3 regions of the Devosia sp. P2_G7 genome follow, and region 1 is predicted to be linked to each of the others. Evidence: predicted binding sites of a transcription regulator. Region 1 holds the regulator's gene; each other region holds the start of a gene.
What was found. Region 1 encodes LexA, which represses DNA repair genes until DNA is damaged. Its sites were predicted from a motif close to TGTTCNNNNTGTGTTCNG; they were not measured.
Positions count from the first base shown of each region.

Region 2: a site for LexA is predicted at 2,495-2,512, ahead of AC1DWU_RS21015 (DUF763 domain-containing protein). Genes of this name have one in related genera too.
Region 3: a site for LexA is predicted at 6,663-6,680, ahead of AC1DWU_RS22805 (PA0069 family radical SAM protein). Genes of this name have one in related genera too.

Region 1 is NZ_JBFUFI010000003.1:315,111-323,177, reverse strand. Features, by position in the region: gene AC1DWU_RS07770 (ComEC/Rec2 family competence protein) at 1-936, shown strand, start outside; gene AC1DWU_RS07765 (beta-galactosidase) at 905-2,863, opposite strand; gene AC1DWU_RS07760 (SMP-30/gluconolactonase/LRE family protein) at 2,871-3,743, opposite strand; gene AC1DWU_RS07755 (2-dehydro-3-deoxy-6-phosphogalactonate aldolase) at 3,740-4,351, opposite strand; gene AC1DWU_RS07750 (2-dehydro-3-deoxygalactonokinase) at 4,358-5,263, opposite strand; gene lexA (transcriptional repressor LexA) at 5,537-6,259, opposite strand; gene AC1DWU_RS07740 (hypothetical protein) at 6,556-7,110, shown strand; gene AC1DWU_RS07735 (sensor histidine kinase) at 7,166-8,067, opposite strand, start outside.
Region 2 is NZ_JBFUFI010000015.1:101,195-109,261, reverse strand. Features, by position in the region: gene AC1DWU_RS21025 (autotransporter outer membrane beta-barrel domain-containing protein) at 1-1,436, shown strand, start outside; gene AC1DWU_RS21020 (autotransporter outer membrane beta-barrel domain-containing protein) at 1,626-2,417, shown strand; gene AC1DWU_RS21015 (DUF763 domain-containing protein) at 2,547-3,869, shown strand; gene AC1DWU_RS21010 (transporter) at 3,810-4,703, opposite strand; gene AC1DWU_RS21005 (MBL fold metallo-hydrolase) at 4,847-5,692, opposite strand; gene AC1DWU_RS21000 (dihydrofolate reductase family protein) at 5,706-6,236, opposite strand; gene AC1DWU_RS20995 (winged helix-turn-helix transcriptional regulator) at 6,364-6,849, shown strand; gene AC1DWU_RS20990 (hypothetical protein) at 6,856-7,299, opposite strand; gene AC1DWU_RS20985 (phosphotransferase enzyme family protein) at 7,331-8,067, opposite strand, start outside.
Region 3 is NZ_JBFUFI010000024.1:2,550-10,616, reverse strand. Features, by position in the region: gene AC1DWU_RS22835 (chromosome segregation SMC family protein) at 1-750, opposite strand, end outside; gene AC1DWU_RS22830 (DsbA family protein) at 775-1,434, opposite strand; gene AC1DWU_RS22825 (DUF721 domain-containing protein) at 1,522-2,043, opposite strand; gene AC1DWU_RS22820 (A/G-specific adenine glycosylase) at 2,107-3,183, shown strand; gene AC1DWU_RS22815 (DNA methyltransferase) at 3,248-4,378, opposite strand; gene AC1DWU_RS22810 (ribonuclease HII) at 4,649-5,302, opposite strand; gene AC1DWU_RS22805 (PA0069 family radical SAM protein) at 5,444-6,592, opposite strand; gene AC1DWU_RS22800 (DoxX family protein) at 6,701-7,093, opposite strand; gene AC1DWU_RS22795 (LysR substrate-binding domain-containing protein) at 7,204-8,067, shown strand, end outside.

The sequences.
Region 1 (8,067 bases):
CTGTCATTCGCCGCCGTGGTGGCGCTTATCGGTGCCTGGGAGCTGATGCGACCGCCGGAGGGCAGGGAGCAATCGCTGCTGGCGCGCACCGGCGGCTACCTCTGGGGCATCGTGCTCACCAGCCTGATCGCCGGCGCGGCGACACTCCTCTTTTCGGTCTACCACTTCCAGCAGACCTCGCCGCTCGGCGTCCTTGGCAACCTGTTCTCACTTCCCTTGGTCGGCTTCGTCATGATGCCCGCCGCGGTGCTCGCGACGCTGGCCATGCCGTTCGGCTGGGAGGCGCCCTTCGTGGCCGTGATGGGCTGGTCGATCGACCGGATGCTCGATCTCGGCGGGATCGTGGCGAGTTGGAGCAGCGCCCTCGACTACAGTCCACTGCTGACGCCTATGGCCCTATTGCTCGGACTCGCGGCGCTGGCTTGGTTCACCTTTATCCCCACGTGGCACCGGCTGATCGCGCCGATCCTGCTGCTACCCGCAGTGTTGATGTTTGCACTCGATCAGCCACCCGATGTGCTGATCGCGGACACCACGCAGGCGGTGGTGATGCGTAGCGAGACCGGGTTGGGACTGGTTGCGGGAAAAGGCGACAGCTTCGCTGTCGACGTGTGGCGGGAGACCTATGGCGAACCGATCGAGGCGATCTCGCCGCTTGGTTGTGACAGCGTCGGATGCTTCGGAGCCAGCACGCGCGGCTTCACGATCGCCATCGTCCGGGATCCGGCCGGCTTCCATGAGGATTGCGGGCTAGCAGACTTGGTGATCACCCACCGAACTGTGCCGGCCAGTTGCTCGGCAAGCGCCATCGTCGATGCGGACGCGCTGGTGCGGGGCGGCGTGCATTGGCTGCGCTGGGATGCGGCGCGGGGCGGTTTTGAGATCCGCCCCGCGATCCCGCCGCTCAGCCGGCCGTGGCGAGCAGTGCTACGGTGACGCCTGCAGCTTCGATCTGGGCATTGCCCAGCACGTAGCCCTTCTCGTCCGCAGCGGCGGTCAGGTTTGCCGCGGTGTCGCCGTAATTAAAGTAAACGCGCCATTTACCACGCGTCCGGCAGCGCACGCCGGCAGGCAGGTTCAGCGTCGGCACCTCAGCTTCGGCAAGCAGGTGGTCGATGATGCGCTGCATCAGTGCCCTATCGCCGCTCGCGGCGAGGTAGTTGAGCTTTCCCTGCGCCACGAGCACCGGGAAATCCTCCTCGTCCTCGATGACGATCTGCGCTCGGGTATCGAGCCGTTCGCGCCAATGGCCGACGGCCCCGCCACCCTTCACCGAGACGGTGCGCCGCGGATCGGTGCTGTCGACGCGGGCTACCTTGGCGTCGAGCAGGTTCTGCGGCAGGTCGGGACCGAGGCCGGCAGGGATCGAGAAGTTCTGGGTCTTCGAGCCCGTGCGCGGACCGATCAGCAGGTGGCCATCGAAGTTCTCGATTGCCGTCCGCAGGGCATCGTTCCAAGCGAACAGCGCCGGGATGACCACCAGGTCGTAGCCTGAGAAGTCGGTGGTCGAGGGCGGCAGGATGTCGACGTCGATGCCGCGCTTCCGCAGCGGCACGTAGACGTTGCGCACGTGCTGGTGGTGCGTGAAACCCTTGGCTTGCGGCTGGATGCGCCAGGCCCACTCGCTCTGGTAGTCGAAGACGATTGCGACGCGGCCTTTCCGCGCCTCGCCATCGAAACCCAGCTCCTTCAGCTCCCGTGCCACCTGCTTGGCTTCATGGTAGCCGGGCGTCGGCACGCTATCGGGCCGCAAGAGCCCGGCATGCATCTGTTCCTGCGCGAACGGGGCCTGCCGCCAGCGGAAGTAGCTCACCACCTCCGCCCCGTGCGCGAAAGCCTCCCAGGCCCAGAGCCTCGCCATGCCGGGCAGGGGATCGGGGTTGTAGTCGGCCCAGTTCACCGGTCCGGGCTGCTGCTCCATGATCCACCAGCGGCCATGGCCCACGGCGCGGTAGAGATCATGGTGCAGTCCAGAATTGTCGGGGTCGCCCTGCCGGAAGTACGGAATCTTGCTTTCCTCGGGCTCCGGAACGCCCTCCAGATGTCCCAGCGGATAGGAGTCCCAGCTGGCGACGTCGAGCGTCTCGGCCAGTTCGTAGTGGTCGAACTCGGTGGAGCGCGACATGAAATTGTGGATCACCGGCAGGTCTGGACGCGCCGCCTTCATCAGGTCGTACTGCGTCTTGTTGAACGCGGCGACCTGCGCCGACGAATAGCGGCGAAAGTCGAGGCAGGCAGCCGGCGCGGCCTCGGTCACGGTGAGGTTCGGCGGGTCGATCTGTTCGAAGTTGTTGTACTCCATCGACCAGAAGACATTGCCCCAGGCGAGGTTCAGCGCCTCGATGGTCTTGTACTTGTCCTTCAGCCAGAGCCGGAAGCCGATGGCTGCGGCGTGCGAGTAGGAGTGCACCGTGTCGTGGCAGCCGTACTCGTTATCGGTCTGCCAGCCGGCGAGTGCCTTGTGCTGGCCGACATGGTCGATCAGCAACCGGGTGATGCGGGCGCATTCGCGCCGATAGCCCAGGTGCGAGAAGTCGTAGTGCCGACGCGAACCGAAGCCGCGCGGCCGGCCGTCGCGATCGACCGCCAGCATGTCGGGCATCTTGTCGATCAGCCAGCGGGGCGGGGTCGCCGTGGGCGTGCCGACGATGACCTTGAGCCCGTGCTTGTCGAGCACGTCCATTGCCGCAACCAGCCAGCCGAAATCCAGCTCGTTCGGTCGCGGCTCAAGGCGGGACCAGGCAAACTCGCCGATGCGGACATATTCGATGCCGACCTCCGCCATGCGGCGGGCGTCGTCATCCCATTGCTCGACGGACCAGTGTTCGGGGTAATAGCAGACGCCGATAGCGGGAAAAGACACGTTAGACTCAGAGCTTGAGGAAGGGTTCGGCGATGCCGGGGACGTCGAGCGCCACGGCGAAGACGCTGCCGGCATAGGGCTCGCGCTCCAGTTGCTCGGGCGTCATGTGCTCGCGCGCCGTGGTGATGTAGAGGGTCTTGAGGTCATTGCCGCCGAAGGCGGGGCAGCTCACCTGGCTAACGCCGGGAACCTCGACCACCTTGTCGAGCTTGCCGTCGGGCGAGATGCGGATCACCGCGCTGCCGCCCCAACGGGCGTTCCAGAGGTACCCCTCGGAGTCGACGACGGAGCCATCGGGGCCGCCCAGGCCGTCCATGGTGTAGAAATCCTCCCATGGTCCGACCGGCAGGCCGGTCGCCGGGTCGAGCGCGCAGCGGACGATCATCTGGCTGGCGTCAGTGAAGTAGGCGGTGCGGCCGTCGGGGGAAAAGCAGATCGAGTTCGGGATGCGGATGTTCTCGATGACCTTGGTGGTCTGTCCGGCGCGGTACTGATAGACGCCACCGACCCCCGCCTCGGCCTTCCGGCCCATCGTGCCGATCCAGAAGCCGCCGGTGCGGTCGACGCGGCTGTCATTGGTCCGGTTGGTCGGAACGTCCTCCTCGATCTCGGCGATCACCGTGCTCGTGTCGGAAGCAAAATCATAGCGGAGCAGGGCGCCCGACTGCACGATGCCGAGCGTGTCCTTGTCGATCACGGCGCCGGCGCTGACCGTGTCCTTGAAGGTAATGCGGTCGACGATGTGGCCGTCGGTGCCGGCGCTCAGCATGGTCTGGTTGAGGATATCGAACCAGAACAGGCGTTCGAGCAGCGGGTTCCAGAACGGGCCTTCGCCCAGCTCGCAGCGGCTATCGACGAACAGTTCGGCCTTCGAGTTCATCGTGGTCTTCCCTGATCATAGGCGGCGACGGCGGTGGTGGCGCGCGATGCCACATCGGCGGCCGACATGCCGGGCTTGAAAATGTAGGTGCCGAGCCCGAAGCCGGCGCAGCCGGCCGCGAAGTACTCGGCGAAATTGTCGGGGTTGGCGCCTCCGACGGCGTAGAGCGGGATAGCCAGCGGCAGCACCGCCTTCATCGCCTTGATGCCCTTGGGGCCAAGCACTTCGGCGGGGAAGAACTTCAGGCCCGTGGCGCCGGAGCGGATGGCGGTGAACGCGTCGGTGGGCGAGAACACACCCGGGTACGAGGTCATGCCGCGCTCGATGGTGGCGCCGATAACTGCCGGGTTGGTGTCCGGCGACACAACGAACCGGCCGCCCGCATCGGCGACCGCGTCGACATCGGCGCGGCTCAACACCGTGCCCGCACCGACCAGGGCGCGACCGTCGAAGGCCTTGGCGGCGTCTTCGATCGAGCGCAGCGCTTCGGGCGAATTGAGTGGGACCTCGATCATGGTGATGCCGGCGAGCACGAGGGCGTCGCAAACTTCGAGGGTTTCGGGAGGCGTGATGCCGCGAAGGATCGCGATGATGTGGCGGTGGTCCATGAACTTCTATGCCTGTCTTGCTGCCTTGAGTCCGGCGAGGGTGGCGTCGGTCGCATCGACGATGCGGGTCCGGGCGCCGAGCCGTTCAAAGCCCATCTGGTACAACCCGCAAAGGCCGACACTGCCGACCAGCGGAATCTCCGCCTCGCCGATCCAGTCGCGCTGGCCCCCGATCTCGGCGCCGATCAACAGGCCCGAGAGGAAACCGGCACACCATGCCGGGCTGCGGCCCGACAGCAGGGAGCCGGCGCGGACCTTGAACAGCGTCGCGGTCAAGCGCTGGGGGCGCTCGAGCCCCTGGTCGAGACCGGCAGCGAAGCCGACATCACGATCTTCGCCCTCGAGCTCACCACCGAGCGAATGGCGCAGCACCGAGTGGGTGCGCAGCAGCTCGAAGATCTCGCCGGTCATAGCGCTGGAGAAGCGCTCCAGCTTGGTGCCGGAAAGCAGCGCCCACTTGCTGTGGGTGCCCGGCATAACCGCGAGGCCGGAGAAGTTGGGGATCAGTGCCGAGAGCCCAAGCAATTGGGTTTCCTCGCCGCGCATCACGTCCTCCGCACCCAGATCGCGGAGGCAGACGCCAGGCAGGATGCGCGGGGTGTGCGGGCCGGCCATGTCGGGCGCAACGGCGCCGGCAGCGATGCGACCGAGTTCGGCGGGGGCGTCGAGATAGGGGGCCTCGATCCAGCCCTGCCGCGCGCCGGCCATGCCGCAGATCAGTACGTCCTCGACGTCATCGGCGACGCCGTTGAGCAGCGAGGTCAGCACATCCGGATATTGCTCGCGGCTGAGACGACCCATGCCGTCCGGCGACGAGCGGGAGAAGGCGATCTCACCGGCGGAATCTATTCCCCATGCCCGCAGATTGGAGGTGCCCCAATCGACGGCGACCCATTCGACCTGTCCTGCCAAAACCCTCTCCCTTGCGCCGCCAGTTTGCCGCGCATCAAGCCATGCCGCTACATCGCAATCGGGAAGGTGGTCCACTCTCCTGGTATGATCGCGAAAGCCGCTTGCAGGCGGCGCTTCAGATCCGATGCGCCACTTGCTGCCAGCGGCGCGGAACGTAACGTCTTTGCCAGCCCAGCCCTAGTGCAATTGTTGTCCGCAGCGTCCGGATTCATAAGAAAAAGGGGCCGGCTGAGGCAGCCGGCCCGGAGACCCGATTGGCGGCAGGTCAGGAGTTCAGTATTTGCGGAGCAGGCCAACCAGGCGACCCTGCACCTTCACCCGGTCGGGCGGGAAGATGCGGGTTTCGTAGGCTGGGTTGGCGGCCTCGAGCGCTACCGAGTTGCCGCGACGGCGCAGCCGCTTCAGCGTCGCCTCCTCGTCATCTACGAGGGCGACGACGATCTCACCGGTCGAAGCCGCCTCCTGTTTCTTGATGAGCACGGTGTCGCCATCGAAAATCCCGGCATCGATCATCGAATCGCCGCGCACTTCCAGGGCATAATGTTCACCCGCACCGAGCATCTCGGGCGGCACCATGATGGAATGGCTGTGGGTCTGGATGGCCTCGATCGGAGTGCCGGCGGCGATTCGGCCCATCACCGGGACGGTGACCGCGCGGTAGGCGTCGGCGTTGGCCACCTGCGCCGCGGGGCGTGCCGGCGGGGTCGCGACCCGGCCAAGATTGCCCTCGATGACGCTCGGCTCGAAGCGCGCCTTGCGGCCGCCGAGCGATGGATTCATCGAGTCCGGTAGCTTGATCACCTCGAGCGCCCGGGCTCGGTTGGGCAGGCGCCGGATGAAGCCGCGCTCCTCGAGCGCAGTGATCAGCCGGTGGATGCCCGACTTGCTGCGAAGATCGAGCGCATCCTTCATCTCGTCGAACGAGGGTGGGATGCCGGATTCTTTCATCCGCTCGTGGATGAACATCAGAAGTTCGTGTTGCTTGCGCGTCAGCATGGCGGCCCCGTGAGCAGAATCGGAACAAAGACTGAACGTATTATACGTGTTCCAGTTATGTTCTGCAATCGGACGATGAATATTGCGTTACGATGGCGCCCCTGGCGCGCCGAAAGAGAGGACGTGTGGCCGCTAAATCCTCTCGACGTCGGGGCCTTGCGTTTCGTTGACCTGCTGTCCACCAGGGCATACCGTCGAGAGATTGGCGTGTCGAACCCGCACACCCCAACCTTCTCAGCTGGAGCTGTGCTCGTTTCCACGGGCCGGTGAACTGGACTGTTTCTGAGGAGGAAAACATGTCTATGAAATCAAGCCGTTATGCCATATCCGCAATGATCCTGGGGATCTTGCTCAGCCCCACCGTGGCGGCCGAAATGACCGATGCGGAATTGGTCGCCAACGCGCTGTCGGCAGCGCCGGTGGCGGTGGGCCAGAATGCCACGGTCGTGAACTTCGATGCTCAGATGCAGATGAAGACGCTCAAGGAGGGAACGAACGGCTTTACCTGCATGCCGGACAACCTGGCTTCGCCCACCAATGATCCAATATGCGTCGATGCCGGAGGCATGGCGTGGTTGACGGCATATAGCGAGAAGAAGGACCCACCCGAGGGTGTGGTCGGTTTCGGCTACATGCTGCAGGGCGAGTCGGCGCCCGACAACATGGATCCGTTCGCGACCGCGCCGCCCGCTGGCCACGAGTGGATGGTCGACGGGCCGCACGTCATGATCTTCAACGTCGCAGACGAGATGCTGGCCGGCTATCCCAAGGAAGAGCATCCCGACCACACCCAGCCCTATGTGATGTGGCCCAACACTCCCTATGCCCACCTGATGATCCCCGTGCACTGACGACGGGATTCACTGGCGCGTGGCGGCGCATTGGTCGACGCGCGCCGCCGCCGGATTATTGCGGCTCGGCGGGTAGGGTAAGCTGCACGCTGAAACCTTTGCCAGGCTGCGATGCGACAGTCAGTTCGCCACCGAGCAGACCCGCGATCTCTTCGACTATGGACAGCCCGAGGCCAGCTCCGGGCTTGTCGCTGTTACCGCGGCTGAAGCGTTTGCGCACTGCCGCCAGCTGCTCGGCGGCGACGCCGTTGCCGGTGTCGGCTACCTGCAGCACCACCACGCCGTCCCCTGTGGTGACGCGAACCGTCGCTTCGGCGTCGGGTCCAGCATAGGCGATGGCGTTCTCGATGAGGTTGCTCAGCAGTTCACCGAGCAGCATCGGGTCGCCGCGGACCAGCGCCGGTCCTTCGCCCTCGAGGCCAAGATCGATGTCGGCGGCATGGGCGCGGACGACATAGTCGCCTGTGCGCTCCCGGGCGAGCTCGAACAGATCGACAACCTGGAACTGCAGCCGATCGGACGCAGCCTCGTCGATCCTGGCGAGGAGCAGCAGTTGCGCGAGGACGCGCTCGGCGTGCACCACCGCGGCGTCGGCGGTGCGGGCCGCCTCCCGTGCCGCGGCAGGGCTATCGGCGCGGAGCGCCAGCGCCAACTGAGTGCGGATGATGGTGAGCGGCGTGCGGAGCTGATGGCTGGCATTGCCGGTGAAATGGCGCAGGGCATCGAGAGCTGACGACAGCCGCGTCATGAACGAGTTGATCGTGTCGACCAGGCCCTGCACCTCGCGGGGAACCTCCTGTTCGATGGGGCTGAGGTCATCGAGGGCCCGCCGCGAGATGGCATCGCGGAGGCGGTAGAGCGGGGCGAGCGAGAAACCGACGGCCAGCCAGAGGATCACCGCGGCGGCGAGGATGAGCAGCGCAAGGCGAATGGCAGAGCGGAGGAGCAGGGTCTGGG
Region 2 (8,067 bases), on a different contig from region 1:
TCGACATCCTCTCCGGCGTGTCGGTCAGCGGCGCACCGGCCGTCGGCGGGACCGGAACCTGGACGCTCAGCAACAATGGCAGCGTCAGCGGACAGATCAAGCTCGACGGCGCCGGCTCCAGCGTCACCAATCTGGGCACGCTCACCGGCGGCAACGCCATCACCTTGGTCGGCGGCGGCACGGTGGTCAACGCGCAGGGCGCGACGATAAATGCCACCAGCAGCGCCATCAGCATCGGCAAGTTCCCGAGCGGCGGGAACCCGGGAGTCGGTCCCGGGATCGTGACCAACTCCGGCACCATCACCCAGGTCGTCTCTGGCGGCGACCTGGTGCTGCTGCAGTTCGGCGGCTCCGTCACCAATACGGCGACCGGCGTCATCACCGGCAACAGCGCCGGCAATGCGGTGTCGATCGGGCAGGGCACGGAGCGCACCGTCATCAACTCGGGCAGCATCATCAACACCCGGCTCACCGGCTTCTCGACCGGCGTATTCGTGCAGGGCGGACCGAGCACCATCACCAACGCGGCCGGCGCCGTCATCAAGGGCGGCTACAACGGCGTCTATGCCAGCGCCACCGCGATCCTGACCTTCACCAATGCCGGCACCATCGAGTCGACCGGCAGCAACGCCAACTCCAAGGCCGTGGAGGCGACCGGCGGCGGCACCTTCCTCAATTCAGGCACCATCAAGTCGGCGGCGGGCGATGGACTCTATCTCGCCCGCGCGGGGACAGTGACCAATTCGGGCACCATCACCGGTGCGCTCAACGCCATCAATTTCAGCGGCAACTATGCCCGGACCCTCAACCTCGACACCGGTTCGGTGCTGAATGGGCTGGTGCAGGGCGGCACCGGCACGGACAACCTGGTGCTGCTGGGCAGCGGCAGCGAGAGCCTCGCGAAATTCCTCAGTTTCGAGACGTTCTCGATGCAGGGCGGCGCCTGGAGCATCAGCAATGCCGGTGCCTTCACCACCAGTGCCGAGGTGCAGGCGGGCGTGCTGAACGTGCAGGGCACGCTGACCAGCCCGAGCATCGACATTCGTGCCTTAGGGACTGTGAAGGGCATGGGGACGCTGGTCGGCGCGGTGAAGAATGCCGGCACAATGGACCTGACGGCTGGCACGCTCAACGTTACCGTCACCTATGGCAACGAGGGCGGCAGCACCTTCAGGGTCGGAGTCACCCCGGCGGCCGTTGCCGGGAAGCTCGCCGTTTCAGGCGTCGCGACGCTGAGCGGCGGCACGGTGAGCGTCATCACCGGTTCCGGCTCCTACGCACTCGGCAGCGGCTATCAGATCCTCACCGCTGGGGGCGTTGCGGGCGGCTTCACCGCCGTATCACGAACCTCCCCGCGATCGCCGAAACGCCAAACCAGTTCGCCACCGCCACGACGCTGCAGGCCATGCCGGCGACCCCGGTGTTCGACGCCGTAGTGCCGTTGAGCGCGGCGGATGCGTTGGAGGCGTTCGATGACCTCTCGGGCGAGATCCATGCTTCAACGCTGCGGGTGCTGCTCGACGCCAGCCGGCATCCGCGCGACGCAGTCTTCGATCGGGTCGATGCGGCGTTCGCGGCGATTGCCGAAAGCCAGGTCGGCGCACGCAACATCTGGGTCCGCGGCTATGGCGCCGGCGGTGGAGGGCGACGGCAATGCCGCCGGTTTGGACTACGGCACGGGCGGGTTGCTGGTTGGCGTCGATGGAGTGGTGAGCCGCGAGGTATTCCTGGGCGTGCTGGCCGGCACCGGCGCGGACGCGATCCGGATACCGGAGCGGGACTCGCAGGCCGAGGCGGTGAGCTACCAGCTTGGCATCTATGGCGGTGCGGCGCTGGGCGAGGTGCGTGTGGCATTTGGCGCGACCATGGCCTCGCACCAGGTGTCGGTGACCCGCATGCCTGATTTTGTCGGCTTCAGTGAGACGCTGACCGCGGATTACACCACCACCACGGCGCAGCTGTTTGGCGAACTCGGCTACGCGTTCGAACTCGGCGAGGCGACGCTGACGCCGTTCGTGCGCGCGGCACTGATCGGGCAATCGGGCGGCAGCTTCCGTGAGAGCGGTGGCGACGCGGCGCTTGCCGGCGCCTCGGGCGATCTTGGCGCTGCGGTGCTGATCGCCGGGCTGAAGGCGGCCCAGGATTTTACGCTCGGCGACGGGGTGGTGGTGCACGCCAGGGGGATGGTCGGGATGCAGCACATGGCAGGCGACCAGCCGTCGGCGACGCACGGCTTCGACAGAGGTTCGCCGTTCACGGTGACGGGGGCGGGGATCGGCGATACCGCCTTGCTGCTGGATGCAGGGTTAGGCACCGAGCTCGCACCTGGGGTGAGCCTTGATCTCGGCTATCAGGGGCAGTTCGGCGGCGAGGCCTCGGCGCATGCGGTGAAGTTCACGTTGTCGGGCAAATTCTAGGGACGGCTTGCACCGGTGCGAGCTGACCGCCCTCCTGTCCCCTTAGGGGTCGGGTCGGCACGCATCGCGAGGTGGTTTGTTTCCTGTTTGTTCCTGTGGTAAGGTTCCATCGAACGAAGGAACTGACCGATGGCCAATCGAGGCGGAAGCGCCGATCTGCCGCTGCATGGCGGGCGGGTGCCGAAATGGCTGAGCGAGCGGATGGCGCGGCTCGGGGCGGTGATCTGCCAGGCGATCGTCATGGAATATGGCCGGGACGAGCTGCTGAGCCGGCTGGCGCATCCATTCTGGTTCCAGTCGTTCGGCGCCGTCATGGGCATGGACTGGCACTCCTCGGGCATCACGACCAGCGTCATCGGCGCGCTGAAGGGCGGGTTGCGGCCGCTGGAGCGCGAACTTGGGCTGCATGTCTGCGGCGGGCGCGGGCGGCATTCGCGCAAGACCCCTGATGAACTGGTGGCGATCGGCAACCGCGTCGGCTTCGATGGCGCGGCGCTGGCCAAGGCAAGCCGGCTGGTGGCGAAGGTCGACAGCGCCGCGGTGCAGGACGGGTTCGAGCTCTACCTCCACGGCTTCATCGTTGCCGATGATGGGCATTGGGTGGTGGTGCAGCAGGGGATGAAGGGCGATGCCAAGACCGCGCGGCGCTATCACTGGCGCTCCGAGGGGTTGCGCAGCTTTGTCGAGCAGCCGCATGCGGCGATCGAGGGGGCGGGCCAGGGGACGATCGTTAACCTGACCGACGTGCGGGCGGCGCGCTCGCGGACCTCGCAGGTTGATATCCTGGGCGGCATGGGGCCGGATGCCATCGTGCGAGAGGTCGGCCGTATCGAGGGGATCGCCGAGCCGGCGCCGGTGGCGGATGACCAGCTGATGCTGCCGCACCTGGTGATGCCGGAGCATCACGATATCCGCCCCAAGGACGTGATGCTGCGCCGGCTGCACGGCAGCCTCGCCGCGGCGGCCGACCGCGCACCCACCGATTTCACCGAACTGCTGCTGGTGCCGGGCGTCGGCGCGCGCACCGTGCGGGCGCTGGCGCAGGTGGCCGAAGTGGTGCACGGCGCGCCGCACCGCTTCGCCGATCCTGCCCGCTTTGCCATGGCGCATGGCGGCAAGGACGGCCATCCCTTCCCGGTGCCGCTCAAGGTCTACGACGAGACCATCCGCGTGCTGAAGTCAGCGGTGGGCAAGGCGAGGCTCGGCCGCGACGAGGAGCTCGATGCGATCAAGCGCCTCGACCGCCAGTCGCGCCAGCTCGAAGCCGGCGCCACCGGCCCTAGCTTCCACGAGTTCATCGCCGAAGAACGCCGTCGCGCCCCGGAATATGGCGGGCGAACGGTGATGGACGACCTGCCGAACGCCTATGCCCGCGCCAAGATGCGGTCTGAGCTAGAAGAGGAAGGACGAGGTGGCCTTGAAGCCGCGGGCCGCCGTATCCGGGTCGCTTGAATAGACGAACTCCTCGTAGCTCAACCGCAGCGCAACGGACGGACTAAGCGACAGGCCGAGTGTTGCCCCGAGCGCAAGCGTCTCCAGTGCGTCACCCTGCGCGACGCCGTCGAATGAGGTCTCACCGCCGGCGATGTAGGCACCGTCGAGGGAAGCCCACACGGTCGGGCTGAAGTTGCGGGTGATATGGCCCTCGAGCCCCCATATCGGCTCCTGGCTGGTCACAGTGATCGGGCCGGGCGTATCCTCGTTGTCACCGAAGATCTGCACGAACGGGACGATTTCGAACGTCATCAGCTCGGGGTCGATCATCGAGTCTGCTAGCACGTAGCTGATCGGCACGCTGGCCTGCAGCGACCACCGGTTTTGTCCCAGGTTCACGAACTGGTCCGAGTCATAGGCACCGGTCGGCAGGAACAGCTTTGCGGCAAGGTTGGCGCGAAAACCTGGCTTGTACTGGACGAAATCCATCGGCGAGAGCGATGGCGACCCGACGAGCCCCAACACGCCGCCCACGAAGAGATCGCCCTGGACGAGGCCAGTGCTCTGCTCGATGACGCCCCCCATGAGGGAGCCGGACAAGCCGCCAATCGGCATGCCGATCAGAATGGCGCCAGCGTTTCCGAACACGTTGATCGACTGCCGATACGATGGCGTCACGACGCCCACGTCGTACACGCCAGAGGGAAGTTCCGTGTGCAGGCCCGTCGCAGTCAAGCTGATGATGTCGGTGCCTTCAGGAAGCAGATGATAGGCACGCGCTCCATCCTGAGAGAGCGCACCGGTGATCATCAAGAATGATGCCACCACGAATGCAATTGATCTCGCGAGCACGATTTCCCTCCACAGCCCAAGCGGATGTACAGTGCACCGGCCGCGAAGGAGTACCAAAGAGATTCTCCACGTTCCACAGGCGCAGCGGCGTAGGAGTGGCACGATGTCCACAACAACCGTTCAGCGCCGGAAAGCGAAGGCCCTCACACCACGAACCTGAATGCGTCGCCGTCGCGGACGATGTGGCCGGCGGTGGGGGCCGCGAAGTGGGTGCCGATGACGAGGATCGGCTGGTCGGCCCATTCGGCAAAGAGACGCGAGCGGGTGAGCACGGCGGTCTTGGGGGCGATGTCCGCGAGCATCCAGTCGGGATGCGCCATCTGGCATGGGTGGTGGGTCATGTCGCCGGTGATCACCGCCCGCTGGCCCTCGGACTCGATCATCACGCTGACGTGGCCGGGCGTGTGGCCGATGGACGGCGCGAGCCGGACCTCCGGCGAGACCACATGGTCCTGTTCTACCAGTTGGACGAGGCCGGCCTCGAAGATCGGCTTGATGCTGTCTGCCATCGCCGCCACCTGTTCGGCTTCGTCGACGCCCTTCCAGAAATCGTATTCCTGCCGGCCGATGAGATAGCTCGCCCGAGGGAAGGTCGGCACCCATTTGCCGTTCTCGAGCATGGTGTTCCAGCCGATGTGGTCGACATCGAGATGCGTGCATACCACGGCGTCGACACCGTCGCGCGACCAGCCCGCCTTGCCAAGCTGCTCGAGGAACGGCGTCGACAGGGCCTCACCACCGGTGAACTCGCGCGGCCGGTCGTTGCCGACGCAGGTGTCCACCACCAGCCTTAGCCCTGGAGCCTCGACCAGCAGCGCGTGGACGCTGAGGTTGAGCGTGCTGTCGTCCGCGCTGACAAAGTGCGGATAGAGCCACGGCAACTTGCGCAGCGCCTCAGGCGTCGCCCCTCGCATGAACTCGGCAGGCACCGGCAAGTCCATCTCGACAATGCGGGTGATCTTCACCCGGCCCACCTGCCAGCTCAGCATCGCTCACGCCTCCTCAGGCCGGCACGTAGGTCAGGAGGATCACGTCCTTGTCCACCTGCTCGCTAGCGGCAAGGTGGAGCGGCGGCCGGGGGCCGGCGAAGAAGGGGTCGCCGGACCCGAGCACTACGGGGTGAAGGTAGATGCGATACTCATCGATCAACCCGAGGTCGGTGAGGCTTCGCGCCAGGACCGGCCCGCCAACTTCGATCACGCCGTCATGCTCGGCCTTGAGCTTGCGGACCGCCGCCTCGAGGTCAGGCTCGACGAGCGTGGCGTTGGGACCGACCGACTTCAGGGTTTTCGACACCACCCATTTCGGCGCACGCCGCCATGCCACCGCGAAGTCGCGTTCGTCCGCCCCCCAATCGGCCTGGTCTTCGTCCCAATACTGCATGATCTCGTAGAGGCGGCGACCGTAGAGACTCCCCGCATTGCTCTGCGCCTGTTCGATGAAGTGGCGGAAAAGCTCGGGGCTTGGTGCAAACGCGGTGTAGTCGACATAGCCATCCAGAGACTGGTTCATTCCAAAGACGAGCTTTGCCATGCGCTGGCTCCAATCGATTGGCGGCGGTCCGCCGGGACCGCGTTCATTTGCGCCGAACACTGTGCTAACAGTCGGTCTCGGCCCGGAACCACCTCTATTTTGCAACCAGTTTTGGCGGATGGATGCGATGAGCTACCGACGCGCGGGATGCCCGATCAACAATACGCTTGAGACCTTCGGGGATCGCTGGAGCCTTATCATCCTGCGCGACAGTATGTTCGGCGGCCGTCGCCGCACTTTTCGGTCTTATCTCACCGAGAGCATCGAGGGGATCGCGTCAAACATCCTCACTGACCGCCTCAAGCGCCTGACCGCCAATGGGCTGCTCACGCGCAGTGCTGATCCGGGCCACAAGCAGAGGGTTGTCTACAGCCTGACGGAGAAGGCGATCGAACTCGTGCCCCTGATGGCCGTGATGGGCAGCTGGGGACTGCGTCACACACTACCGGCGGCAGACCTCGCGACGGGCGCACAAGTGCTCGAGGATGGCGGCCCGCAGCTCTGGTTCGAGTTCATGCAGGAGTTGCGGCATATCCACCTCGGAGCGCCGCCGCCCGAGGTATCGGCCTTCGCCAAAATGCAGGTGGCTTACGAAGCTACCCTGACGCCGTAGCGGTGCTCACTCGTCCTGCAGGTTGTAGGTGAGGCGCGGCCAATCATTGCCGGACAGCCATTCCAGCAGAAGCGCCCGGAAGGATTGGTTGGAAACCGCCACGCCCGTGCGCCACCACCAGATGACATCTGCCGATGCCTCGCCGGCGATCGATGGATAGACATAGAGGCACCCGAGGTACGTCCCGTCGGTGTTCTCGATCACCCACGCAAAGCTCCGCTGGGCCTCGAACTCTCGCTGATGCCAGGCGAGATCGACGAGGTTCTTTTCCTTGGTCAGGCCGTCCGGCCACTTCGAACCTGGGTTCGCGGCCTTGATATCGGCCGCGCTTTCCGTGACCGCGCTGAAGTCTCTCTCGAGGTCATTGATCGAGAGCGCCCTCAGCGTGAGATCCCCCAGGGTACGGACGGCGGGAATTGATCTGTTCTTGAACTGCGGGTGCGGCTTCATCTCGTAATGGCTCGCATTGGGGTGTCGCTGCTCAGACCGCTCGAACTTCGGCAAGTCGCTTGATTGAGTACTCGTCGTCCCAGCAGACGGCGGCTTCCCACGCGGCCGACGCTTGCCCGGCGATGTCACGAGCGGCGCCATCGAGGCCGGCGGCGTTGTGGGGCAAAGAACCCAGGTCAAGGTCGGGGACGTCGACATGGGCCTCGTCCCAGTCGATTAGCGCGACCTGGTTCGTAGTCATGCGCACATTGGCGGGACTGTTGGGGTTGCCGTGGACAACGCATGTCTCACGTCCGGCGAGACGCGCCCACGCTGCTCGGCATCGCGCAACGCCGTCGGGCGGCATCGCGGTGAGATCGATCCTCGTTCCGGTCTCGGCGACGAGGAGGTCGGTCGATGATCGCCAGCCCGGGCGCTGCGGCCAGCCCTGCGTCGACCGATGCAGTTGGCGCAGCGTATCGGCGACGCGACGCCAGTCGGCCGCCGTCTCGGGCGGTCCGCCCTCCATGTACTCCATCACCACCAGGCCGTCCGCGAACAGCCGGCCGTCGGTGGTCGGGATCGGCACCGGCACGATCAGACCCGCGCGGTCGAGGTGCTGCATGAGCCCAGTTTCCCACGCGAGATCAGCGTCGCTCCTGCTGCCGAGGCGGCCGACCGCCAGCTGCCCATTGATCCGCACGCTCCACACGTCGTTGGCTACGCCGCCGGTAAGGGGTTCGATGCGCGCTACGTCATCACCCCACCGCGCGAGTGCCCCCCATCCCC
Region 3 (8,067 bases), on a different contig from region 1:
CGCGGCCTCGGCATCCTTCTCGTTGAAGCGTGCGGCGATCCAGCGAATGTGGAACAGCGTCGCTTCGGCCTTGCGGATATCGCCCGACAGCGCGCGATAGCGGATGGCGAGACGCGCCTGCCGCTTCAGCGTTTCGAGCTGCTGCTCGACCTGGGCGATGACGTCGTCGACGCGTTCGAGGTTTTGCTCGGCAGCTCGCAGCCGGAGCTCCGCCTCATGCCGGCGCGAATGGAGGCCGGAGATACCCGCCGCTTCTTCGAGCAGCGCGCGGCGCTGCTGCGGCTTGGCGGCGATCAGCTCGCCGATCTGGCCCTGGCGAACGAGGGCAGGGGAGTGCGCTCCGGTCGAGGCATCGGCGAACAGCAACTGGACGTCGCGCGCCCGCACTTCCTTGCCGTTGACCCGGTAGACCGAGCCTTCCTCGCGCTCGATCCGCCGGGTGACTTCCAGCACATCGGCGTTGTTGAGTGGCGCTGGGGCGGTGCGGTCGGAATTGTCGAGGACGAGGGTGACTTCGGCGGTGTTACGCCCCGGCCGGCTGCCCGAGCCCGAAAAGATCACGTCGTCCATGCCCGACGCGCGCATCGCCTTGTACGAGCTTTCGCCCATCACCCAGCGCAGCGCCTCGACGAGATTGGATTTGCCGCAGCCGTTCGGCCCGACAACGCCGGAAAGACCGGGCTCCAGATAGAGCTCGGTCTGATCGCAGAAGGATTTGAAGCCGTGCAGCTTGAGGCGCGTGAATTTCATCGCGCGCCCCGTAGGGGCCGCGTCTTAACCGAGCAGCGGATCGATTTCGGCCTTGAGAGCCTCAAGCGAGCTTTCCCCAGTGATCATCTTGCCGTTGATGTAGAACGTCGGCGTACCCTGGAGCTTGAACTCGTCCAGCGCCTGATCCCGCATCGCTTCCAGTCCCTTGAACAGGTCCTGATTCGTCAAGGCAGCGTCGTAGCTTTCCTTGGTAAAACCGAGCTGCTGGGCAATTGCGAAGATCGCGTCGTTGGGGGTCTGCGACGCTGCCCACTGATCCTGGGTCCGGAAGAAAGTGTCGACGACTTCGTGATACTTCTCGGGACCGGCGGCCTCGGCGAGCATGAACACGACTGCATCCAGCACGTTGCGCATGAACGGGCGCGGGATGAACTGGATCTTGTTGGTGTCGATGTATTCGGTCTTGAGCTGCGGATAGACCGTGTTGGCGAACGCGGCGCAATGCGGGCAAGTCGGCGACAGGTACTCGATCAGGGTAACCTTGGCGTCCGCCGGCCCGAGCGGGTGATCGGCGATGCCGCCAGCGGGGGCCATCAGCTTGGCTGCGTCGAACTGCTGCGCCATTGCGCCGGTGGCGCCGAACAGGAAGGACGCGCTGGTCCCCGCCGCTGCGGCGACGACAGCTGCGCCGGACCCGATGAGAATGTTGCGACGGTTGGCCACGAGTTTCACTCCGTTTTTTCGTTGCTCGCCCTAATATCGGGGCACACTAGGCCGGGCAAGTTCAACCGGCGATGAACATTCCGAGAGCTATCGGGCCTTTTTGCGGGCGATCGCCTGGCCGAGTTGTCGCAGGGCATCGCGCATGTCCGGATCGCTCACCCGCTCGACGGTGCGGCCGATGCGGGCGCGGGTGACTTCAGGCAGGGCAGGGGTAGTTTCGGGTATCGCATCCTCGATGGCGAACGGCTCGGCGCTGAGCCGCACCTGGCCAACGAGGAAGTAGCCAAAATACCGGTTGATCGATGCCGCCACCCGCTGACCCTCATGCGCCAGCGCCAGTGCGTGGCCTGGGTGGCAGCGGAGATAGAGCGTCGCGCCCTCGGCGCCCTTTTCACCGCGCGGCCAGTTGAGCTTGTCCGGCCGGGTGACCTTGTCGTAGGGCGCCGGCGCGATGGTCGACCAGTGCGTGAGGATGTCGCGGCTTGCAAAGCCGCGCTTCTTCAGCGCCGGATCGAGCACGCCACCCAGCGCTTCCGCCACGCCGACGGCGCGGTTGAGCCGCTTGGGCGGTGCGTCGTCCTTGGGCTTCGATTTCGGTTTGTCCGCCACTGGTAACAACTTCCCGTCGCCGCTTGCGCCACACGCTCCGCCGCGCCATCTGTGGCCGCTATCATGTCAAAAGCCTTAGCCCCGCAAAACCCCGTGCCGCTCGATGCGTCGGCCGTGCTTGCCTGGTACGACCGGCATGCGCGCACCCTACCATGGCGGGTGAGCCCGGGCGACAGGGCACGTGGTGTCGCCGCCGATCCGTATCGCGTTTGGCTCAGCGAGATCATGCTGCAGCAGACCACCGTCGCGGCGGTGGGGCGATACTATGCGCGGTTCCTGCATTTGTGGCCGACGGTTGCTGACTTGGCGGCCTCGCCACTCGAGGCGGTGCTCGTCGAATGGGCGGGCCTCGGCTATTACGCCCGGGCACGAAACCTTCATGCCTGCGCCAGGGCGGTCGTGGAGCGGTTCGGCGGCCGGTTTCCGACGACGTCGGAGGAACTGCTGACGCTGCCGGGGATCGGGCCCTACACCGCAGCGGCGATTGCGGCGATCACCGGCGACGAGCGGGTCGCGGTGGTGGACGGCAATGTCGACCGGGTGGTAGCGCGCTACCTGGCGCTGGATGTGCCGGTGCGTGATGCCAAGGATCTGGTGCGCGGCACGGTGCAGGCTGTGGTGCCCGAGCGTGCCGGGGACTTCGCGCAGGCGCTGATGGATCTGGGCGCCACCATCTGCGCGCCGCGCAATGCCACCTGCATGCTGTGTCCGATCGAGCCGGGCTGCCGCGGCGCAAAACTCGATCCGTTGCTCTATCCGGTCAAACCGGAGAAGGCCGACCGGCCGACCCGCTATGGCCACGCCTTCGTCATGCGCGATGCGGATGGCGATGTTTACCTGCAGACCCGCGCCGAGAAGGGCCTATTGGCCCAGATGACCGAGACGCCGGTATCCGACTGGACCCCGGTCAAGCGGGAGGTCGCGCATCCGGTGAAATCGGACTGGCGCTATCACGGGCAGGTCATCCACGTGTTCACCCACTTCCGGCTCGAGCTCGACGTGTGGTCGGCGGTGGTGCCGGACCCGGCCGAACTCAAGGCCGGCTGGTGGGCCGATCCGCGCGAACTCGACGCGGAGGCACTGCCGAGTGTGTTCCGCAAGGTGCTGGCGGCGGCCGGCTTGGAGTGGACCGAAAAATGAAAGCCGCCGGCACCTGAGTGGATGCCGGCGGCGAGCGCAGCCTGAGTTGAATTGGAGGTCAGATTCAGGCCGAAAGTCGTTCCATCTGAGCGCGCACCTGGGTGCGCAGGTCATCGATGGGGGCGAGACGGCTGCCCTGTCGGGCATGCCAGAAAGTCCAGCCGTTGCAGGCTTCGGCGCCCTGCACGAGTGCACCGACCCGGTGGATCGAGCCCATGTGGTCGCCCGAGACCAGCGAGCCGTCGGCCCGTACCAAGGCGCTGTAGCGCTGGCGGTCGTCGTAGAGTTCGGTGCCCGGCTCGATCAGGCCCATCTCGACCAGTGAGCCGAAGGCGACGCGCGGGGCGGAGCGCTTGGGGACGGCGGTCTCGATGGTCGCGGCGTTGAGCGGGCGGATCGAGGCGATGCGCTTCAGCGCGCCGGCGATGTAGGTGTCCTCACGCTCGATGCCGATGAAGTGACGGCCGAGTTTCTTGGCCACGGCGCCGGTGGTGCCGGTGCCGAAGAACGGGTCGAGCACCACGTCGCCGGGCTTGGTCGTTGCGCTGATGACGCGATAGAGCAGGGCTTCCGGCTTCTGCGTCGGATGCAGCTTCTCGTCGTCCTCGTCCTTCAGGCGCTCGGCGCCGGTGCAGATCGGGAACAGCCAGTCCGAGCGCATCTGCACGTCGTCGTTGGCCTGCTTCATCTGCTCGTAGTTGAAGGTGACGCGGCTTTCGCGATCCTTCGCCGCCCAGATCAATGTCTCGTGCGCATTGGTGAACCGGGTCCCGCGAAAATTCGGCATCGGGTTGGCCTTGCGCCAGATCACGTCGTTGAGCAGCCAGTAGTCGAGGTCCTGCAACGCGGCGCCGACGCGGAAAATGTTGTGGTACGAGCCGATCACCCAGATGGCGCCATCCGGCTTCAGGATGCGCCGCGCGGCCTTCAGCCAGGCGCGGGTGAAGATGTCGTAGTGGGCGAAGCTGTCGAACTTGTCCCAGGCGTCATCGACGCCATCGACGCGCGACTGGTCCGGCCGGGTGAGGCCCTGGTCCAGCTGCAGGTTGTAAGGCGGGTCTGCGAATACGAGGTCAACCGAGCCGGCCGGCAAGGCATTCATGTGCTTGATGCAATCGCCCACAAGGATGGTGTCGATGGGGAGCTGGCTCCCCTCCGCATTGGCGGAAGCCGCCATACGCGCGGTACGCAACATAACTCGAACCCTGACGCAGTACTAACGGGATCGGTTGTAAGGCGTTAGGGTTAAAGGGGATTTAAGCTTCACGGTTAGCGAGGAGTTAAGAAGCGAATACGTGGTTGGCGTGCGACACGCCGCGCACCTCCTTCTGTGCTTACCCACCGCCGTCATTCCCGCGAAGGCGGGAACCTAGTGCGGTGCGGCGACGCAAGTGGAGGCTGAGATATCCCACTGGTCCCCGCCTTCGCGGGGATGACGCCGGCGGGAGGATGCTGTGATCTGGCCTCAGGCGGCGATTGTCTTCATCCGCTGCGCCTGGATGCACGGCGCGAAATCCATGCGGTGGTGGCGGCCCGGGCCATGCGTGGTCAGTGCTTCGAGATGCTGCGGTGCAGCGTAGCCCTTGTGGCTTGAAAAGCCGAACTGCGGCTCTTCGTAGTCCATGATCAGGCACATCCGGTCGCGAGTGACCTTGGCGACAATCGACGCTGCGGCGATCGACACCGAGCGGCCGTCACCGCCGACGATGGCTTCGCCGGGGCAGGGCAGATCCTTGGGCAGCTTGTTGCCATCGACGAGGATGTGGTCGGCCTTCACCTGCAGGCCCAGCACGGCCTTCCGCATCGCCCATAGCGATGCCTGCAGGATATTGAGCTGCGCGATGATCGTCGGCGGCGCCACGGCGATCGAGACGATCGCCGACGCCATGATCTTCTCGTACAGAACTTCGCGCTCGGCCGCGGTCAGAACCTTGGAGTCGTTGAGCCCCTCCGGGACGCGGCGATGGTTGAGGATCACTGCCGAGACCACAACCGGCCCGGCCAATGGCCCGCGGCCAACCTCATCGACCCCACAGACGAACTTCGCGCCGCGCCTGATGGCGGCGCGTTCGAACTTGAGCGTGGGCTTGCTGGCGATAACAGGCGAATCGGGAGGCATGTCCTCAAGCATCGCCAGTTGGGCCGGCGACGCAAGCGGTACCGCTATCACATCAGTTGACTGCCCCGTTGGCTCGCTCTTTTGCATCACCCGCAGCTACCACCGACGCGAGGCGGATATGGGGCGAGTATCGTACGCGTTTCAGAATAGGCTCATCTGCCCATCATCCACTGTCGGCGGCGTGAACAGATCGCTGCGCAGCGACGCGATCGGCTTGTCCAGCTTGTAGCGACTCTTGGCCAGGTCGACCCGCTGCCGAAGCAAGGTGGCGTACGGCCCCTCGCCGATGAAGCGGGTACCGAAGTTGGGGTCGTTGTCCTTGCCGCCGCGGGTGTCGCGCACGAGGCCCATCACGTGGCTGACGCGATCCGGGAAATGCCGCAGCAGCCATTCGCGGAAGATGTCGCGCACCTCGCCCGGCAGCCTCAGCAGGATGGCGTTGGCGCCGACAGCACCCTGCGCCGCGCCGGCGTCGAGGATGCGCTCGAGCTCCATGTCGTTGATTGCCGGGATCATCGGCGCGGCCATGACGATCGTCGGGATGCCGGCTTCCGACAGCAGCCGAACGGCCTCGAGGCGCTTCTCGGGAGTGGACGCGCGGGGCTCCATCTTGCGGGAAAGGATGTGGTCCATGCTGGTGATCGACAAAGCCACGCGCACCAAATTCTGTTCGGCGAGCGGCTTCAGGATATCGAGGTCGCGGCAAACCAGCGCCGACTTGGTGGTGATGGTCACCGGGTGCTTGGTCTCGAGCAGCAGTTCGAGGATGCCGCGGGTCAACTTGTGCTTCCGCTCGGCCGGCTGGTACGGGTCGGTATTGGTGCCCATGGCGATGGGCTTGGGCTTGTAGCGCTTGTCGGCGAGTTCGCGCCGCAGCAGGTCGACGGCGTTGGCCTTCACATAGATGTCTCGCTCGAACTCCAGCCCAGCCGAATGGCCGAGATAGGCGTGCGTCGGCCGCGCGAAGCAATACGAGCAACCGTGCTCGCAGCCGCGATAGGCGTTGATCGAGCGATCGAAGCCGATGTCGGGGCTTTCGTTGCGGGTGATGATCGACCGGGCGCGCTCGACATGCTCGATGGTTTCGAACGGCTTCAAATCCTCGACCTGCCCCCATCCGTCGTCGAAGTCCTCGCGGCTCTGCTTGTCGAAGCGGCTGCCCTTGTTGGTCTGCGCGCCGCGTCCGCGATTGAGCGCCGGATCGACGAACTTGCGCGCGATCAGGTCGGCGTCGCGGGTGCCGCTCAGCTTTTCCAATTGTTCGAATGACGGGGCGACGCGCATGGCCATGAGACATCTCCAACGATCCGGGCGACGACTCGCCACCCGGGTAACGTTCCGTTAGGAATAGCAGTTGCACGAGAACAGAACAAGAACAAACAGGCGGGGATAAGTTTGTCAGATGCCGAGCAGGCCGCGGCGTCCCCACAACACGAAGGCCGAGAGCAGCAGCAGGATGAGGTTCATGCCGAGCGTCATCCGGGTTTCGCCGCGCCGGCCGTGAAAGCCGTTAGCGAGGAACTGCAGCACGACGGAACCGAGGGCGGCCAGCGGGGTGAGGAACGGCAGGATGCCGGTCGCGAGCGGCAGGATGAGGCCGAGGCCGGCGGCCGTGTCGACGCCGCCGATGAAGCGCACGAAGCTTGGCTGCACGTCGCCTGGCCAGCGCATCATTCCGGCGAGTTGCGGAATTGGCCGCGTCGCCTTCATCAGGCCGGCGAACAGATAGAAGGCGCCGGTGACGATGGCGGCCGCCCAGAGCCAGAAGTCCATTGAAGTCAGGAAGTTCATTTATCAGATCCCACAGACGGGGCAGCCCGATGCTGCCCGTGTTGGGCGGAAAGTGATTGAATGGCCGTCATCCCACAATCTGGATAGTGATGGAAACATCGTGCGGGATCATGCATAATCCTCCGATGGTCCTCGAAGGCATCGACGTGTTCGTTCGGGTCGTTCAGGCCGGCACTTTCGCTGCCGCCGCGCGCCTGCTCGGCATACCGACCACCACGGTTTCGGCCCGCATCGCGAGGCTCGAGGAGCGGCTCGGCGTGACGCTGATCCAGCGCTCGACTCGCCGGATGCATGTCACCGAGGCCGGCGAGGCATATTTCGCCCACTGCATTCGGGCGCTCGATGCGCTCGAAGCGGGAGAGAGCCAGCTGGCCGCGGCCGGCAGCGAGCCATCCGGCTTGCTTCGCATCACCGCAGCCTCTGACATCGCCAGCACGGCACTGCCACCGCTTTGCGAGCTGTTTCTCGCCAAATACCCCAAGGTCGATCTCGACCTCGTGGTCACCAACCGGCAGGTGGACCTGATCGGCGAGGGCGTCGATCTCGCGATCCGTGCCGGTCCGATGCGGGACTCGACGATGCTCAGCCGCAAATTTGCCTCAGGCATCCTTGGCCTGTGGGCGAGCCCGGACTATCTCGATCGGTCCGGTACGCCGGCCACGGTCGCGGACCTGGCCGACCACCAGATCATCACGTTCTCGCGCATGCCCGAGAGCTTCAAGCTGATCTCCGGGAGCGAGCAATTCTCGCTGCCCACCAACACCCGCATCCGCGCCGACGACATGCAGACCATCCGCACCTTCGTCTTGCGCGGCGCGGGGATCGGGCTGCTTCCGGATTTCGGCGCCGTCGCGCCGGAACGGCCGCTCGTCCGCGTCCTGCCCGCCTTCAGCACCGAGCCGGCGAACGTGTTCTTCGTCTATCCGGCGCAGCGATTCCTGACGGTGAACGTGCGGGCGTTCATGGAGTTGGCG